DNA from 3 places in the Paenibacillus sp. OSY-SE genome. Region 1 is predicted to be linked to each of the others. Evidence: riboswitches for the same ligand, from Rfam matches in the RefSeq annotation. Region 1 holds a riboswitch; each other region holds the start of a gene.
What was found. A riboswitch is a leader RNA that binds a small molecule or an ion and turns the genes downstream of it on or off. The one in region 1 is predicted to bind S-adenosylmethionine.
Positions count from the first base shown of each region.

Region 2: another riboswitch for S-adenosylmethionine. It lies ahead of A372_RS0125540 (methionine ABC transporter ATP-binding protein); the one in region 1 lies ahead of A372_RS0103975 (methionine ABC transporter ATP-binding protein).
Region 3: another riboswitch for S-adenosylmethionine. It lies ahead of metA (homoserine O-acetyltransferase MetA); the one in region 1 lies ahead of A372_RS0103975 (methionine ABC transporter ATP-binding protein).

Region 1 is NZ_ALKF01000144.1:823-5,048, reverse strand. Features, by position in the region: gene A372_RS0103985 (MetQ/NlpA family ABC transporter substrate-binding protein) at 1-820, opposite strand, end outside; gene A372_RS0103980 (methionine ABC transporter permease) at 887-1,552, opposite strand; gene A372_RS0103975 (methionine ABC transporter ATP-binding protein) at 1,518-2,555, opposite strand; SAM riboswitch class I at 2,644-2,753, opposite strand; partial or broken gene A372_RS33210 (cupin domain-containing protein) at 2,932-3,233, shown strand; gene A372_RS0103965 (radical SAM/SPASM domain-containing protein) at 3,344-4,219, opposite strand.
Region 2 is NZ_ALKF01000199.1:92,548-96,773, forward strand. Features, by position in the region: gene A372_RS0125530 (MetQ/NlpA family ABC transporter substrate-binding protein) at 1-245, opposite strand, end outside; gene A372_RS0125535 (methionine ABC transporter permease) at 372-1,037, opposite strand; gene A372_RS0125540 (methionine ABC transporter ATP-binding protein) at 1,037-2,062, opposite strand; SAM riboswitch class I at 2,267-2,416, opposite strand; gene A372_RS0125545 (Cthe_2314 family HEPN domain-containing protein) at 2,490-3,191, opposite strand; gene A372_RS0125550 (UbiD family decarboxylase) at 3,262-4,226, opposite strand, start outside.
Region 3 is NZ_ALKF01000183.1:52,607-56,832, reverse strand. Features, by position in the region: gene A372_RS0115540 (aminotransferase class I/II-fold pyridoxal phosphate-dependent enzyme) at 1-911, opposite strand, end outside; gene metA (homoserine O-acetyltransferase MetA) at 911-1,852, opposite strand; SAM riboswitch class I at 2,000-2,154, opposite strand; gene corA (magnesium/cobalt transporter CorA) at 2,680-3,615, shown strand; gene A372_RS0115525 (HRDC domain-containing protein) at 3,680-4,226, opposite strand, start outside.

The DNA.
Region 1 (4,226 bases):
TGCCAAAGCCTTTGAACTGTTCATCGATAATTTGTTCAAATTCCGCTGATTCTACGGCTTCCTTCAAATCCTTCGCGAATTGCTTGTCCAGCTCCGCTGTATTTACGACCAAGCGGTTGCGATAGTCATCCGGCATATTTTCGAGCTTCAGAGCATCCAACAGATTCATTTTGGCAGCCAGTGCGAAGTTGCCGGGAACGAGCGACAGGTCGACGCTATCCGCCGCGCGCGGCAGCTGCCCTGCTTCTATCGGCTGGAGCACGAGTTGCTTCGGATTATCTTTTACGTCTTTCTCCGATACCCGCAACGGATCGATGTCATCTTTAATGGTAAGGAGTCCTGCATCTTGCAGCAGTCCTAACGTGCGTGCAAGATTCGTCGGATCGTTGGCAACTGCGACGGTGCTTCCAGCTGCAACTTCATCCAACGATTTGAATTTCGATGAATAGATGCCCATCGGTGCGGTCGGAACGGAGATGAGCTCAGACAATTGCAGCTTATTTTCTTTTGCGAAATTTTCCATGTAAATTTTATGCTGGAATAAGTTCGCGTTCAAATCACCGTTGGACAACGCTAGGTTCGGCTGGACGTAATCACCGAATTCGATTACCTCGACCGTGTATCCTTTTTTCTCCATAATCGGCTTGATTGCTTTAGTAACCATATCACTGTAAGGTCCAGCAGTGGCTCCGATTTTTAAAGCTTTGCTTTCTTCTTGGTTCGAGTCTTTATCGCTGGTTGTGGTTGACGTGCTGTTGCCGCATCCGGCAAGCACACCAATCGCCAGGATGAGAGAGAGTAGGATTGCAGCTTTTTTCATGTTAAATACCTCCATATGATGTGTAATATAATAGGTAAAAAGTTCTCTTTTGAACACGCACTTAATTTAACGCTTATCTACTTTTTTGGCGATGTAATCTCCGCCGTATTGAATCAGTTGCACTAGGCAAACCAAGATGACCACTGTTGTGAACATCACGGTATTATCGTAGCGGTAATAGCCGAAACGAATGGCTAAGTCGCCAATCCCGCCTCCGCCAACGGTGCCTGCCATCGCCGAATAGGCAACCAGGCTGATCGCGGTAATGTTCACGCCTTGAATAATGCCAGGCTTCGCCTCGGGGAGCAGCACATCCTTTATAATCATCCACGGCGTAGCTCCAATTGAGACAGCTGCTTCAATGACCCCCTTGTCGATCTCGCGCAACGCCGTCTCCACCAGCCGGGCAAAAAACGGGATCGAGGCGACCGATAGGGATACCGAGGCGGCCGTTGGGCCGATGGTGGTGCCTGTAATGAATTTCGTTACTGGCAGCAAGGTGACAAGCAAAATAATAAATGGGACCGACCGGATTATGTTGACGATAAATCCCAATATATTTTTCGTCGGCGTGTGTTCCAGAAACAGACCCTTGTCGGTTACAAATAAGAGAATTCCAATAGGAAGACCCAGAATTAAGGCGGCAGAAAGCGAAATTCCTACCATATACAACGTCTGAAAGAAAGCTTTGTTCAGGTCAGGCAATAGTTGGATTAGAGAATCCGTCAGCATGGTAGATCACCTCCAGTCGATATGTACGCTCTCTTATATAATCGATAGCCCGCTGTACTTCCACAGCGTCTCCGATGAGCTCCAAGATGAGAATACCGAGAGGATTGTCACGGATATATTCAATTTTCCCATGCAGGATGTTGCCTTTGACCTGATAGGCCTGCAGAACATCGGTGATGATCGCTTCTTCTGCCTGCGGCGCAACAAAGTGAATTTTGACAATCGTTCCTCGGCAATGCTGGAGCAAGCGTTCAGGAAGGTTAAATTGGAACAGGCTGCTAATGAACGATTGGGTCATCGGATGCTTAGGCTCGGAAAAAATATCATAGACAGCTCCTTCCTCCACCACATTTCCGTCTTGCATCACGGCCATCCGATCGCATATATCTTTCACCACTTCCATCTCATGGGTAATGAGCACAATGGTAAGCTTCAACTCGCGATTGATTTTTTTCAACAGCTCCAAAATCGCTTGTGTCGTCTCGGGATCAAGAGCGGACGTCGCTTCATCACACAACAGCACATGCGGCTCGTTCGCCAATGCTCTGGCGATGCCTACCCGCTGTTTTTGTCCGCCGCTCAGCTGGGCCGGATACACATTGCGTTTGTCGGACAGGCCGACCATCTCCAGCAGATCCGTGACGCGAGTGTCGATTTCTTCTTTTGATTTATGATTTGCCTTCAGTGCAAAGGCGATGTTCTCATACACCGTCTTGGAGCGAATCAGGTGGAAATGCTGAAAAATCATCCCGATCTTTAACCGGGCTTGGCGTAAGCCTTCGCCCTTTAAAGCTGTCAGGTCCACTCCATCGACGAAGATGTTGCCCGAAGTAGGCTCCTCCAACAAGTTGATGCAGCGCAGGAGCGAACTTTTTCCTGCTCCGCTTCGTCCGATAATACCGTAGATTTCTCCTTTGTTTATCGTTAAGGAAACGTTGTTCACGCCAACGACTGTAGATGATTTGCTTCTGTACTCCTTTATTAGATTTCTAATTTCTATCATCGCTCTCACCCCGCTATTCCTGTTGCTAGACACTCATGATACAAAAAAACCTCTTTCATAAGAGAAAGAGGTTGAACTGGCATTAACCAACTTATCTCTCAGAATGTGATACATTCCGTAGGATTTAGCACCGTTTACTCTACTGGTAAGGTTGCCGGACGTCATAGGGCCTATTCCCTCAGTCACTCTTGATAAGGTAAAATATGAAGTTTTGTAGTGAAAATAATACACATGAAAGATTTGCTTGTCAATAAAATTTTCAATATTTATTTTCAAACTGGAAATGATATCTTTCCGTGGTATAATTTTTTGTTGGGGATATATAAACACACCAGAGGTGAGTTGATTGAAAACGGAAAAGGTTAACATTTTTGAAATGACCAAGGACATCAATCAATATGCGAATTTTGTAGTTGGTGAAGTCAATGATCACGTGGTTCGTGCTGCCGTCATTGATGGTGATTTTCACTGGCATAAGCATGAAAATTGTGACGAGCTCTTTCTGGTGGTCGAGGAGAATTATTGATAGATTTTGAAGATCGAACGGAAACATTGCTGCCTGGTGATGTATATACAGTGAAAGCGAACGTGCTCCATCGCACTCGTTCGAATGGCAGAACGGTTAACCTATGTTTTGAAAAGGCTGATAATGATATAAACGGAAACGAAATGGAATAAGTCAACAAGTAAAAAAAGACGTGTCAAATTTCGTAAATTCGCACGCCTTTTTTATTGCAGATAAACTCCGGCCGCCCTTGAGGCGGTCTAGTATGTTATCGAGATAAGCTTCATGTGCCGAATCTCTGCCGATACCCGCACTTCCTGCATAATTCCTCTACAGCTTCTCTTCTGGAAAATCCATAGTACAGATTATTCGCTCTTTCGCCTTCTACAATTTCAGAGAAAGGAGTGCTATTAATATTGCCTAAATTAATGACGCCCTCGCCATCCAGACAGCAGGGCACGACCGTTCCGTCGACCAGCACGGCCGCTTGACTCCGAAGCGCATGACAGAAGCCTTTGCCATCATCCTCCGGAGCTTGCAGGCTCGGCCATTGAAATTCATGGTCCTGATTCAAATAGATTCTGTCGGCGATTTTGACTCCGCTGCCTGGCATCACTTTTTCTTCTATTTTGTAGTCCAAATTAAATTCTTTTTCTAAAATGGCTAGTGTTTCCCGGTTTCTGCTCTTTATCGAATTTGTTGCATTGTCTTGGTCCAAATTCCATAACCTGAACGATATGATGACATTATGCTCAGCCGCTTCCCGCACAAAAGAAAGAATATCAGCCAAGTATCCCTCTCGATTTTCCGACCCCTCATGTCCGTCGAAGCTGTGCAGCGAGAAGTTCATTTGGCGCAGCGCCGGTTTCCCCAGCAGCTTATGCCTATTTTTATGAATAAGTGTTCCATTCGTCGTAATATTGACCTTGAACCCTTTTGCATGGCTGGCATCCAGCAACTCATCGATTTTGGGATGAAGGAGGGGCTCGCCTTTGACGTGAAGATAAATATAATTCGTATGCGGTTTAATCTGATCCAATATGTTGTTAAAGGTGTCCGGCTTAATGAAATTAGCCTTGCGAGCCGTTTGCGGGCAGAAGCTGCAAGCCAGATTGCATACGCTTGTAACTTCGACATATACCTTTTTAAAAGTTTTCAAGACTTGT
Region 2 (4,226 bases), on a different contig from region 1:
GGTTGAACATAGTCGGTAAATTCCTTGATTTCCAATTCAATGCCTTGATCCTTCAACAGCGGCTTGATATGATTCAAAATTTCTGCGTGCGGAACCGGAGATGCGCCGACGACCACTTTCGTCGTTTCGCCACCCGCATTGTCTGAGGCGTTCGTTGCATTGTTGTCTGCCGCCGGCTTGCTTCCGCATGCGGCCAGCACCATTACTAACGTTACGAGAGTCAATACATAAGTCCACTTTTTCATTGCCAACACCTTCTCCTTCCAAACTGCCCCAATTGAATTTTTTGTATATGAGGTTGTTCAAAATCCTCTTAACCTTTTTGAACACTCACTATATGTTGAAGCTCCAAAGAGCGGGCTTCCCAAACCTTATTTGCGGGTAAACTTGCGCACCAACGCATCGCCAATCCACTGCAGCACCTGCACGAGCAGCACCATCACGACAATCGATACAATCATCACTTCGAATTCGTAACGGTGATAACCGTAGCGAATAGCCAGATCCCCTAGACCGCCACCGCCAATCATTCCTGACATGGCCGTATAAGTGACCAGCGTAACCGCCGTAATCGTCGTGCCGGCAATAAGTCCAGGCATCGCTTCCGGGAGCAGCACCTTGCGCACAATCTGCCATGTCGATGCCCCCATCGCTTGCGCTGCCTCGATGACGCCGCGATCCACTTCTCTTAGCGACGTTTCGACCAGACGGGCGAAGAACGGAGCAGCCGCGATGACGAGCGGCGGTATTGTTCCTTCCACACCTATCGAAGTCCCTATAATAATCCGGGTAAGCGGGATAATGGCAATCATCAAAATAACAAACGGCACCGAGCGTAGAATATTGACGATAAATGACACCACCGCGTACACCGGCTTGGCCGCTGCCCTATTCGATTTGCCTGTCAAGTAAAGCAGTACGCCGAGCGGAAGTCCGATAATGAAGGTGAACAATACGGAAAAGAGCATCATCGTCAGCGTATCGGTCGTGGCCGTGCTTACTTCTTCCCAGTTCACTGTAGAGAAATCAAGCTTCATTATGCAATCACCTCCACTTCCAAGCCTTTATCCCGCAACGACAGGAGCGACTGTTCCACGGCCGTCTTCTCTCCGTCAAGTCTTACGACCAACTGGCCGTATGGAACGTCCTTCATGCGCGAGATCGTACCTTGCAGAATGGCGAAGCTGACACCGGCTGCAGTCAATACTTGATGGAGCACCGGCGCGTACGTCACGTCGCCTAAATAATTGATCTTCACCACGCGGGAATGTTCGGTCGCCTGCGTCTTGAAAGCTGCCCAAGGCTGGAGCTCCGCATCATTGCGCTCTTCTAGAATAAACTCACGCGTCACCGGATGCTGCGGCTTCAGAAATACGTCGATGACCTTACCCTGTTCCGCAATTGCACCGGCATGAATAACGGCGACGCGGTCGCATATCGCTTGGATGACGTGCATTTCGTGCGTGATGAGCACAATCGTAATGCCGAACTTGCGGTTAATATCGAGCAACAGGTCAAGTATCGCGTTGGTCGTCTGCGGATCGAGCGCCGAAGTCGCTTCGTCACACAACAGTACCTTCGGATCGTTAGCCAAAGCTCGTGCGATGCCAACCCGCTGCTTCTGTCCGCCAGATAATTGCGCCGGATATTTATCGCGGTGCTCCTCCAGTCCGACGAGACGGATTAAATCGTCCACCTTCGCCTGCACTTTTTCTTTCGGTGTGTGTGCAAGCTGCAGCGGAAAGGCGATATTGTCAAATACCGTCGCAGATGACAGCAGATTAAAATGCTGAAAAATCATGCCTATCTTGCGGCGCTGCTGCTGCAGTCCTCCCTGAGTCAGCTTCGTCAGCTCGACGCCGTCAACGGTCACCGTTCCAGATGTCGGCCGTTCCAGCAGATTTATGCTGCGCAGCAAGGTACTCTTGCCTGCCCCAGAGTGGCCGATAATGCCGAAAATTTCGCCATCCGCCACTGTCAGGCTTACATCGTCCAGCGCCAGCGGTCCGCTTGCTTTGCCTCTCGCATCATATTGTTTGCTTATATGTTCCAAACGAATCAATGGAATCGTCACCTTCCTTTATGCATCGCGTATGCATGATCCGTACGCGTTATTGGCTGTCAGCTTATTCATAATAGGACAGCTCATGAATGTATTATACAGGATTATATATAAAAAGCCCCCTCTTGGCAGATGCCAAAAGGGGGCTACGTCGATTCGCTGTCTCTTGCAGTTGAAACTGGCGGTTGTTCGCAACTCTCCCTTTTCTTATCTGCCAGAACCGTCACGTTCTGAAGGAATTAGCACCATTGACATCTTGCAAGCATATAACGCACCGAAGCGTCATATTGACCGGGTTGCAAGATCGGTTGCCGGGCTTCACAGGGCCTGTCCCTCCGCCACTCTTGATAAGAAAACGGTTATGAAATTTAAATTGAGTATAATCCAGCATTTGAAAGTTGTCAATTAACTTTTTTTACCTTACGTTTCATTTTTCTAGTTTGCACAATTCCTCAAAGGCGATCAGCAACGTTTCGCATGCCATATGGAAACCATCCTGTAAATCCTGCAAATTCGCTTGGATATCCTCCAGCTTGATTTTATCACTTAAGCTGCGGTGGCGCTGCCATAAATCATCCTGCATTTCCGCATTCATATGGTGAATTTCCGTATTGCGGCGCTTGCGGAGACGCTGAAGAGCATCGCCGTACTGATCTTTCAAGGCGGTTAACCGTTCGGCCAAGCGCGGATGGCTGCCTTTGAACCGGATTTGACGCAGAACCGTGAAGTAAGAAAAACGATGCTTCACCTTCTCCGTCTCCAATTGCAGCACCGTGTTCAGGAGCGTCCCGAGCTTGTCCAAAATGGAGAAGACGCGAATGAATCCGTTCTTGTAGAAATAGACATGCCGATAGTAATCATCCAGTTCCTCATCGTCCATCTCCGCTTGATATCGCTTCGTTACGCGCTCCGCAAACTTATCGGAAGCATAAACGCTTTGTTCCAGCTCATCCAAGGATGTCTTTAACCCGACGGTCCAGATTTCAATTTTGCGCCAATAGTGCTCCGGATCGCCCTGCTTGTCCATTTGCTTGCGCACAACGTTCAAGTAGCGCTCCATCAACACCATGGCTTCCTGTAATTCTCCTTCGTCCTGACGGGGCGCTTCACCGAACAGAATGCGCAGCATGGAACTCCTCCTTGTCGATACTAACACGTGAATGGATCCGTGATTATAAGAGGTCCCGTTCAACAACCGCTTATAGTCCGTTCGGGAAATAGTCTTTCCAACGTTGGTCAACCTGTTGCACGATATCTTCACGCGGGAACAATTCGTCTGGGTAACCCGGCTTCATGCGCGCATCGATGACAATCGGTAATTTATAGGCAAGATGGTGATTGCGGACTTCCATTCCCGCGTATATATCAGATGCAGGGTTAAATCGCGTAAATACCGTCCATAGAAACGGAAGCTGTCCGTTCGCGACTTGGGCATCATCCACTAAGAACACAAGCGGCCATTTCGTCTCTTTCTCCGTGAGACGCGCCAATACGCGTTCCGCCAGCTGCGGCTCTGCCTCATACGAAGCGCCAGCTACTGTCAAGCAGCCGCGGCAAAAGACGGCGACATCATGAATCTCGCCAATTTCGCCCTCCTCGTACGTATGCGGCAGTTCCCGCACTGGCTCGCCTACGCCAAGCAGAATGCCTTTGCTGCCATGGTTCAGCTTATGCCCGGTATAATCGAGCGTATCGTGCGACGTGTTATTCATCACATACAAGTCGCTCTCTGGCTTAAATCGCTCGAGCACTGCTTCGGTCAGCTCAGCAAAGTTCTCTAGGTCAACGGGCTGATCCGTCAGCATGAGGAACTTCGTCAAGCTGAGCTGGCCTTCACCGAGAATGCGGAAGCCGGACAGAAGCGCTTCACGTGAATAGCTTTCGCGCACGACGGCGGCGGCCAAGGAATGGACGCCCGTTTCTGGATATGGATGCACCTTGCGCACCGTCGGCATGACGAGCGGGAACGCCGGGGACAACAGCCTTACCAAATATTCGCCCAAGTAATAGTCCTCTTGACGAGGCTTGCCTACAACCGTCGCCGGATAGATCGCATCCTTGCGGTGATACATCTGCTTCACATTAAGCACCGGGAACTCGTGCGCCCATGAGTAATAGCCGTAATGGTCACCGAACGGCCCTTCCATGCGGCGGACATGCGGCG
Region 3 (4,226 bases), on a different contig from region 1:
ATGCCCGTGTTGCCCGCCGACTGCCGCTTCTGAATATCATGGCCCGGATGATGCGGAAGCGCCGGATAGTACACTGCTTCAATGGCCGGATGGTCCAGCAGCCAGTTCGCAATGATCGTCGCGTTAGTCTGATGCCGCTCCATTCGGAGGGCGAGCGTCTTCATGCCGCGCATCAGTTGGTACGAATCCGACGGACTGAGTACGGCGCCGATTGAATTATGCAGAAATCCGATTTCGTCGGACAATTCCTTGCCCTTTGTCACGATAAGGCCAGCCAGCACATCGTTATGTCCACCCAAATACTTCGTCGCACTGTGGACGACGATATCCGCTCCAAGCTCAATTGGGCGCTGGAAGAACGGCGTAAGGAGCGTATTGTCGACGATAGTCAACATGCCGTGTGCCTTAGCCCAAGCCGCAACCCGTTCGATGTCCGTTATCATCATGAGCGGATTGGTCGGCGTCTCGATGATGACCGCCTTCGTCTCCGGCTTGCGCGCCGACTCGAGCGCATCCATATCGTTCGTATCAACATAGGCCGCCGACACGCCGAAGCGGGACATGATCTGTTCAAGCAAGCGGTATGTCCCGCCGTACAAGTCCAACGACACGATCAGATGATCCCCTTGACTGAACAGCGCGAATACGGTCTGCAATGCTGCCATCCCCGAGCTGCACGCGAAGCCTGCATCTCCGCCTTCCAAGGCGGCCGCCGCGTCTTCCAGCACTTGCCGGGTCGGGTTCTTCGTACGTATATAATCAAATCCGGTGCTCTGCCCGAGCCGTGGATGGCGATACGCGGTTGCTTGAAAGATTGGATACGTTACGGCGCCTGTCTTCGGCTCATGCACCGACCCGATCTGTGCGAGCCGGCTTTCGATGCGGTAGTTGTCTGAGTTCTGTGCAGCCATTACAATTGCGCCCCTTCCTTGTGCGATACGGCTCTGCCTAATTCATACGGCGTCTCTTGATATACATAGTAGTTCAGCCAGTTGGAAAAGAGCAGATTGGCATGCGCACGCCAAGTCGAGTACGGCTTTTTGGACGGATCGTTATTTGGAAAATAATTAGCGGGGATGTCCATATCCATCCCTTTCGCGATATCCCGATCATATTCCCATTTCAATGTACAGGGATCGTATTCAGAGTGCCCGGTCACGAAGATTTGCTTGCCATCCTCAGTCGCAACCAGATAGACTCCCGCTTCTTCTGATTCCGCTAATATATTCAAGGCGGCAACTTGCTCGATATCCTCGCGTCTCACTTCCGTATGGCGGGATTGTGGAACAAGGAACATCTCGTCGAAGCCGCGTGTCAGACTTACATTTTCCTTCGTTAACGTATGGGGAAATACCCCAAATATTTTGTTGTCTAGTGAATATTTGCGAATGCCGTAATGATAGTACAGACCTGCCTGGGACGCCCAACATATATGAAAGGTCGAGGTCACATTTTCCTTGGACCATTTCATGATGAGGCACAGCTCCTGCCAATAGTTCACGTCCTCGAAATCCATCTGCTCCACGGGAGCCCCTGTAATAATCATGCCGTCAAACTGCTGATTCTCAATTTCTTCAAACGTTTTATAAAAGGACGACAAATGTTCCGCCGATGTATTTTTCGAGGTATGGCTCGCTGGATGGAGCAATGTCACATCTACCTGAAGCGGCGTATTGCCAACTAAGCGAAGCAGTTGGGTTTCCGTCGTCTCTTTCGTCGGCATCAAGTTCAGAATTACAATTCGAAGCGGACGAATATCTTGGTGATACGCACGTGTTTCGTCCATAACGAATATGTTCTCCTGAGACAGTATTTCTTTGGCCGGCAAGTGATCCGGAATTTTAATCGGCATGACGCTCTCCTCCTTCATATTGGTTCCATACATGCAGCACTGGCAAACGTATGTAGCAAGTGGATACGGCGCTCCTGTCCTTTTTCATATACAAAAAAGACCTTTCCCGGCGATTCGAGAAAGGTCATGCATTACGTTCTCATGCCTCTCTCATCTGTCAGCAACGATTGGATCGCTGCTGCAAGAATTAGCACCGTACGTACATAACTGCAAGATTCTTGGAACAAGAATCTGCCATGTCATGGCTAACGCCGGTTGCCGGGTTTCATCGGGCTTGTCCCTCCACCTGCTCTTGATAAGATTGCTATCGTTCGTTATTCATTTGTTTGCCATTTGCCAAATAGGACTTGGTAATAACTTATAGCAAAGACCAGCCTCTCGTCAAGAGGCAATTCACCATCTCTTATGAAATGCCATATGTTAAATCAATGACAAACTTCATACTTTCACACATTTGCTCGGTTTCAACTAAATTCTGTAATTCATTTTTTCTTGAAAGGTGAAAGTACGAGCGTTATACTTAACAAGTGCGTGACCGCACTACCTGATTTATAACGAATAAGTTGAGGTGAATTTCGGATGGATGGCGACCCGAGGCCGTGCCACGGTACGAACGGACAACCGAATATGACGATTCGACAGGAACCGATGTCGCCCAAGACCGTTGCTGTCTGTTGTTCGTGCCCATAAGTTGAACAGCTTTCAACTACCTTGACGTATGTCTATGCACCGAATGACGGACGAAGTCATGAGCATCTCCCTGCTTGAATCGTCAATAATAGACGACGCAGCCCGCCAACAGTTGGCGGTGCGAAGGAGTGAGTGCAATGAAAATCCGTCTTGTAAACGAAGGGGTATTTACACCTGTGGAAGACATCAATGTCGCATTGACGACGCCTGAACAAGGCTTTTACTGGATCGATGCCGATATTGATGATTTGCTCGTGCTTCAGCCTCTATTCTCCATGCATGATCTGGCCGTAGAGGACTGTATGAGCGAAGAAGAGCAACGCCCGAAGATTGAAATCTATGAAGGCCATTACTTTATCGTGTTTAACAGCATCCGGTTTGATGATGAGGAAATATTTTTACGTTCGCTGAACATATTTCTAGGCAAGCACTTTATTATTACAGTAACGAATCAGAAAATAAATGAGCTGCGCATGGTAAAGCCGGTCCTGTGGGAACAGGAAGTCAGTGCGGCAGACCGCATGTTATATCACTTAATTGACATGGTCGTTGACAACTATTTCACGGTAGCCGATCGAATTGAAGCGAAGATCGACAATCTGGAAGAAGAGCTTATTGTCAGCGCCAAGAAGACCCATCTAAATGAAATCATTAGCTTGCGAAGCGAAATACTCTGGCTCAAAAAAGGATTGGCTCCGCAAAAAGAAGTGCTGCTCGTCCTTTACCGTAAAGAACTGCGGCTTATCGACGATGATTTGCAAAAATACTTCCGTGACATTTATGAGAATGCTGTCAAGGTGTCCGAGACGTTTGAAACATTCCGCGATCTGATGGGAAACTTACGAGAGTCATACCAGCTCAGCATTGCGAATCGCGCGAACGACATTATGAGAGTGTTCACCGCCATCACGACCATATTCATGCCGCTTACTTTGATTACAGGCATCTATGGAATGAACTTCGACTATATCCCGTTCATGGATTGGGATTTTGGTTCTTTCTATACGATGGGCTTTATGTTCATACTCGGCGCATTCATGTTCTATTTATTTCGGAAAAAAGATTGGATCTGACAAAGCGACCATGCGATTGCCCGTGTTCCTGACTTGATCAAGGACACGGGCATTATATTTTTTCTCAGCTCACCTGCCGATCGGCAGGGGCATGCTTCTGACGGCGATGCAGAAGACGCAGAAGACGAATCCGCTCATAGTTAGCCTGCACCGATGCGGTGGCTTGCTCTAAGGCCGCTTCACCGAACGCTTTTATATAAACCGGTTTTAAGTATTCGTCCCCCAGCTCCACAAAAGCCATATCAATCGCCTGCCTTTCTTCCCTTGGCATTGAAGCTAACTCGGCCTCCACAAGCGTCTCTACTTGGTATCCTTCCCGTTCCAGCGTTTCAATTCGCATAATGAGCTCACGCCGATCAATGCGAAGGAGTTCCATCAGTTGCAACAGGGTCTGCCCTTGCTGTATCCCCTCCAAAAGCTTTCTGCGCTCGGTCAGCTTCGTTAATTCATCCCTTTGCTTTGCTTCCCATTCCGAATAGATCCACTGTGCGAATTGCTGCTCGGTGATAGCCGCTTGCACCCACTCTAATGGGAAGGTCGTGCTCCGTTCATACTGCTTCGTTATTTCGACGATATCGTCCCCAAACGATTGTATTTTGATTTCACCAAAT